Regions from separate parts of the Glaciibacter kafniensis genome, predicted to be linked through region 2. Evidence: predicted binding sites of a transcription regulator. Region 2 holds the regulator's gene; the other holds the start of a gene.
The links. Region 2 encodes LexA, which represses DNA repair genes until DNA is damaged. Its sites were predicted from a motif close to TCGAACANNTGTTCGA; they were not measured.
Positions count from the first base shown of each region.

Region 1: a site for LexA is predicted at 1,378-1,393, ahead of ABD791_RS03275 (HNH endonuclease signature motif containing protein). Genes of this name have one in related genera too.

Region 1 is NZ_BAABCN010000002.1:596,632-599,910, reverse strand. Features, by position in the region: gene ABD791_RS03280 (hypothetical protein) at 118-1,143, opposite strand; gene ABD791_RS03275 (HNH endonuclease signature motif containing protein) at 1,457-3,127, shown strand.
Region 2 is NZ_BAABCN010000014.1:35,788-39,066, reverse strand. Features, by position in the region: gene metE (5-methyltetrahydropteroyltriglutamate--homocysteine S-methyltransferase) at 1-780, shown strand, start outside; gene lexA (transcriptional repressor LexA) at 1,551-2,255, opposite strand; gene ABD791_RS17660 (LysM peptidoglycan-binding domain-containing protein) at 2,508-2,864, shown strand; gene ABD791_RS17655 (ATP-binding cassette domain-containing protein) at 2,977-3,279, shown strand, end outside.

The DNA of each region.
Region 1 (3,279 bases), on a different contig from region 2:
GCATCCGATTTGGTGCGGGGGAAAACCCCCGCAGAACACGAAAAGCCCCGCCGGATTCGGCGGGGCTTCTCGATCAACCCGGTGCCTGATCGGCACCGTGAGATGTGTACTGCTGTGTTAGTTGATGACCTTGTTGTCGCTGGACGAAACCGTCAGCCACGGTCCGGCCGGAACGTCAGCGGCTTCGACGAACTGCCAGTCGAGCTTTTCAGAGGCGCCGTTGATGTCAGCGAAGTTGAGGCAGCCGGTCAGCGCGGGCGAAATGTCCATGCCTGCGCCGCCGTAGCGAGCGTTGGCCGGACGTGCGTCGTTACCGCCGAAGACGTACGCCGCGTCGTGGTACTCACCGGGGCCGGCATCCGCGATCTGGCCGTAGCACGTTTGGCCGTCCTTCATCATCTTGACCCAACGGTTCTTCATCAGGCTGACCGAGGCGTCGCCCGCCTGGCCGGCATAAGCCGCATCGTTGGCCCAGGGAACATCCGTGCCGCGGTTCTGGAAGGCGGTTGAATCGTTCACGTCGTCATACGGCAGGTCCAGGTAGAACGGGTTCTGCTTCGGTGTCATCGACGACGGGAAGAACCCGTTGGCGGCGGTGCGCGTCTCGGTTGAACAGGTTCCGCTCGTCGCGACTCCATCGCAGCCGCCGAAGTTCTCGAACCAGTTGGCGTCAAACGTAGACAGCATCTGCGAACCGTCTTCAGCGTTCGCATCGAAGATCTCGCCGACCCAGAAGGTCGTCGCGACGATTCCGGTGTGCAGCGGATGGCTGCTGCTGCCGGTTCCGGTCGAGGTGACCGGAGCGACCGCCGCGACATCGGTTGCAGCGGCGGGGGGTGCTGCCGACGTCACGGGCGCGGGGACCGGCACCGAGGCGACCGGCGGCGTGGCCTTCGGCGTGGCCGTTGGCTTCTTGCTGGTGTGCTTCTGCGACTTGAGCAACTTCGCTCCGTGCTCACGGTGACCGTCGGCGACATGCGAGCGCGACGAGTCGGAACGTGCGGATGCGTTCCGCGACTGAGCCTCTGCAGAGGCTGCGTTCACACCGATCGTCGATGCCACGACGAGAGCGAGTACAGCGGCGCCCAGGGTTCCCGTCGTTTTCGGATGGCGGCGAATCCATTTTTGAGCAGTTTGAATCAAAACATTCCCTCTCAGCTTGAGTCATCGCCACCCCTGTTCAGGGGTGTAGCGACCCAGCGACCCTACGTGGAGAAAACTGAGAGAGTCATCATTCCGATGTGGCAATGCACTGCGCGATCACCAGCAATTCACCCGATCAGAACTTGAATTTACGTGAAGTGAAGAGAACTCAAAATCCGCATCGGGCGGTCAGTGCGCGACTGCGCTCATCCGCATCCATGCCGCAGTTCTCCACAGAACATACCTTAGAAAAGTTATCCACCGATCCTGAGAAATGCTCGCATTCCAGTTCCCATTTTGAGAGAATTGAGGTATGGAATCAGAGCCTGTTTCCCCCATCATCGCCCCGACCACCGACACTCCGGTGGCCGCGGTCATGCTGCAGGTGCAGGCTCTGACGGCCGGGCTTTCGACCGCTGAAACGCTCGAGGTTTCCGCGAAGATGGCGGCCGGGTTCTCCACTGCTGACTCTCTCGAGCTCGCCGCCACCGTGATGTCCGGAGCGATGACCGAGCTCAACGCCCACTTGCGCTCCGACGACGACCTGCTGAGCCTGCTCGGGTCGATGGAGGCCGTGGGCCGGTTAGCGGATGCGGGCCGGGTCGCCCTGGCCGCGGATGTCGAGGTGCGCTCCGACACGAGAATTCAGACGGTGTCCCTGGCGCGCACGCGTGGCTCTGTCACCGGCACCGACTTGATCACGACGCTCACCCGCGTCTCGGCGCGGGAGGTGAAGCGGCGGGTCACGCTCGGTGAGAAGACCCGGGTCCGTCAGATGGGCGGCAGCATGCTGCCACCGCGCTACCCGGTCGTCGCCGAGGCCCTGACCGCCGGAACCCTCGGGGTCGATGCGGCCGAGGCGATCGTCACCGGGCTTTCCGACCTGCCGAGCTACCTCGACCCCACGGATGTCGAGGCCGCCGAGCGGGGCCTGGTCTCCTCCGCGACCGGTGCCATCACCGCGGAGAATGAGGGCCTGCCGAACGCCGGGTTCGCGTTCTCCGCCGACCTGATCCGGGGGCAGATGCAACAGTGGAAGGCGCTCCTCGACCCGGATGGCACCGCGCCAACCGAGGGCACCGTGCTGGCCGCCCGCAGCAGCTTCGGCTTCGGCCAGTTCCGCGACGGGCTCTATCCGCTGCGCGGTGGGGTCACCCCGGAGCTCCGCGGAATCATGAACGGCATCTTCGACACCTTCCTCAGTGCTCACTCAACCCTCAGTGCTCACTCAACCCCGGCGCATGCGCAGCCGGTCCCGGCCGAGCCGGGCCGGTTCCCGACCGCGGACGAACAAGCCCAACACGAGACCGAGGAACAAGCCCACCACGAGGCCGAGGAGCGGGCGCGCATCGATGCCGGCGAGGTCATTCCCGGCGCCGACCAGTTCGACGACCTCGATACCCGCACCGGTGGGGAGAAACGTGCCGACATCCTTCGCGGCGTCTTCGACGCCGCCGCCCGCGACGCCGGCACCCCCACCATGGGCGGCGCCGCCCCCGTCGTCATGGTGCACGTGAACGCAACCGACCTCCTCGACTCCACCGGGGTCGGCTGGGTCGACGGGGTCGACGCCCCCGTCTCGATCAGCACCGTGCAGCATCTCGTCTGTGCGGGCGGGATGCAACGGATCGTCTTCGCCGAAAACGGCGAGATCCTCCACTCCGATCTGAAGCAACGCTTCTTCACCCGGGCGCAACGCCGGGCGATTATCGCCCGCGACGGCGGTTGCGTCGTCCCCGGCTGCACGTCACCGCCGGGCTGGGCCGAAATGCACCACGTGGTGCCCTGGTATCGCGGCGGTAAAACCAACATCAACAACGGCGTCGCCCTCTGTTGGTATCACCACTCCACCATCGACACCTCCGGTTGGCTGATCCGCATCCTCGACGGTGCCGTGCAGGTCAAGGCACCACCCTGGATGGCCCCCAGCGGCGACTGGCTGCCCGCCCGCAAGCACCGCGCCCACACCACGCTCGGCCGCTGACTGTCCGTCCGATCCCGCCTCGGTGGTCGAGGAGCGCGCGAGCCTGCGAGCACGCGTCTCGAGACCCCGCGAGCCGATGTTCGAACGCAACCCGAGTTCAAGGATCGGCTCGCGAGATCTCGAGACGCGGCCTCCTGCGTCGGCTGCTCCTC
Region 2 (3,279 bases):
GCCACGACGGTGAACGGCTGGGTGCAGTCCTATGGCAGCCGATGTACGCGTCCGTCGATTCTGTGGGGCGATGTCTCACGGCCGGCCCCGATCACCGTCGGCTGGTCGACCTACGCGCAGAGCCTGACCAAGAAGCCGGTCAAGGGGATGCTGACCGGTCCGGTCACCATTCTCGCCTGGTCGTTCGTGCGCGACGATCAACCCCTTTCCGACACCGCCAGGCAGGTGGCGCTGGCCCTGCGCGACGAGATCGCCGACCTCGAGACGGCCGGCATCACGCTGGTTCAGGTTGACGAACCGGCGTTGCGCGAACTGCTTCCGCTCAAGAAGCGTGACCAGGAGGCCTACCTGGAGTGGTCGGTCGGAGCATTCAAACTGGCGACCGCCGGTGTCGCCGATGCGACCCAGATTCACACCCACCTCTGCTACTCGGAGTTCGGCGTGGTGATCGACGCGATCCGCAACCTCGACGCCGATGTCACGAGCATTGAGGCGGCGCGTTCCCGCATGGAGGTGGTGGCCGACCTCGGCGCGAGCGGATTCAGCCACGGCATTGGGCCAGGCGTCTACGACATCCACTCGCCACGCGTGCCGGACACCGACGAAGTGGTGGGGTTGCTCGAGCGGGCGCTGGCCACGATTCCGGCCCGTCAGCTCTGGGTGAACCCGGACTGCGGGCTCAAGACCCGTGGCTACGACGAGACGATCGCGTCACTGGCCAACATCGTCGAAGCGACGCAGCTGGTGCGGGCGCGCGTCGGGGCATCCGTCGGTTGGTAGACAATTCGGTGGTCGAGGAGCGCGCGACGAAGGAGCGCGCGTCGAGGGAGTGCGCGTTTATGAGGCACATGGCCATTGTCATCTCAGCTGGGCGCGGAGTATCCCCGCTGGCGCGCGGTAGAGCCCGCGCCGGCGGGGATACCCCGCGCCCAGACGGGGCGGGGGGCCGAATGGCCGATTACGTGTACCACTTTGCCGCGCAGTGGCCCCGTAGCCCATATGCCGAGATCAGGCGAGATGTCGAGATCAGGCGAGCCGATCTCCAGGCCTGGGCTGCGTCCGAGGAGTGGCGGGAGGCGGTTTCGACAGGCTCAACCAACGGAGCGGTGCGATGGAGAGGGCGGCCGCAGGTGGTCTTGACAGGCTCGGCCAACGGAACGCCGTTGCGCGGATCGAAAACCGTGACGCCCGTTGAGTTCAGTGGGCGTGGCAGCTTTCAACCCGCGTGGCGCAATCGGACCCGGCGTCCGACCCGCGTGGCGCAATCGGACCCGGCATCCGACCCGCATGGCGGATGTGCGGCAGGGACGTTGAGGGGCGAATTGTGCATTGCGCGCGTTGGGCGCCGCTGCGCGCGGTGGCGCCGACCCGCGTGACGGCACCGGACCCGCGCAGCGGATGCGGCCTGGCCGGCGGAGGTCCGCTACATCGCCCGGCACTCGTGAGAAGACTCGACGCCCACGCGGCTTGACCTTACCCAGAGAAGCGTCACCTTACCCAGAGAAGCGTCGACCCGGCCGCGGGCGGCCTCCCCGACCACCGAGACGTCGCTAGACCGAGCGGAGAACCGCCACGATCTTGCCGAGAATCTCGGCATGGTCGCCCATGATCGGCTCGAAGTTCGTGTTGCGCGGAAGCAACCAGGTGTGGCCGTCACGCTGACGGAACACCTTGACCGTCGCCTCGTTGTCGAGCATGGCGGCGACGATCTCACCGTTCTCCGCGGTCTTCTGCTGACGCACGACCACCCAGTCGCCGTCGCAGATCGCGGCGTCGATCATCGATTCGCCGACGACCTTGAGCATGAACAGGTCGCCCTTGCCCACGAGCTGGCGGGGGAGCGGAAAGATCTCATCGATCTGCTGGTCAGCGGTGATCGGGATGCCGGCGGCGATACGGCCGACAAGGGGAACCATTGCGGCGTCACCGATCTGCACGTTCGACGCCGAGGAGTCGGCGTCTCCGACCGAATTGTCGTCGGTGGACTGCGGCAGCTCGATCAGAATCTCGAGCGCGCGCGGACGGTTCGGGTCACGGCGCAGGTAGCCGCTCAGCTCCAACTGGTTGAGCTGGTGCGTCACGCTCGACAGCGAGGCGAGGCCCACGGCGTCGCCGATCTCGCGCATGCTCGGCGGATATCCGCGGCTGCTCACCGAACGTGAGATCACGTCGAGAATCGCCAGCTGCTTCTCGCTGAGGCTCTTTCGGCGACGTGTGCCGCCCCGTTCGCGGGGGCCGCTGGTCTCTTTCGTCATGTCACTCGCTCCTCGTGCCGATGTCGTTGGGTTCGAATGTCAGAGGTGTCTGGTTGTGTTCGATCCGTCAACAAAAACTGTATCCCCGCACTCCTGGAAAACAAACACTTCTTCGAGTGTGTTGCCCGATTGTTTTGAAGAACAACGTAAAGAGGCTTGATTCTTCGAACAATCGAATATATATTCGGAACATAGATTCGGATGCGGCTCCCTCGATGGGGATCCGGATACGTACTTACCAGGAGGTTCACCTTGAGCACAGCAGTCAGCACCGCAGCTCCGCACGGCTCCAATGGCACCACCCGCCTGCGTCTGACCCGACGCGGTCGCATCGTTTTCAGCACGATGGCGGCGCTCCCGCTCGTCGTCGGTGCGTTCGTCGTCACCCTCAACGGGGGAGCGGCCATCGCCTCCAACTCCGGCACCGCTGGTTCTGCGTCGTTCGACTACGTCACGGTGTCAGCCGGGCAGTCGCTCTGGCAGCTCGCCGAGACCCTCGCCCCCGAAGCCGACCCGCGCGATGTCATCGCTGAGATCGTCGCCCTCAATCAGTTGTCGACGGCCACCGTCGAGCCCGGCCAGCGCCTCGCCCTTCCGCTCACCGACTGAGCCTGGCGTCAACCGTCCGACCGGCAGTGTGCCAGGGAACAGGCAGCCGTCGTCGATCGAGTCGAGACCCGTGCCTATTCCTCACCGTGTTGCGAGTTGCTAGCGTTGACGCATGGCGACGCGCAGCGAGACGACGGCCGCGAGGTTTCAGCTTCCGTCGGGATCGTCCGGGTGGCTCACAGTGCGCGGCGCTCGAGAGCACAACCTGCAGAACGTTGACGTCGACATTCCGCGCGATGCCTTCGTGGTTTTCACCGGGGTATCAGGTTCAGGAAAGTCGTCGCTCGCTTTCGGCACAGTCTTCGCCGAGGCCCAGCGACGTTACTTCGAGTCCGTCGCCCCGTATGCCCGTCGACTGATCGACCAGGCTGGTGCGCCCGACATCGACTCGATCGGCGGCCTTCCTCCCGCAGTG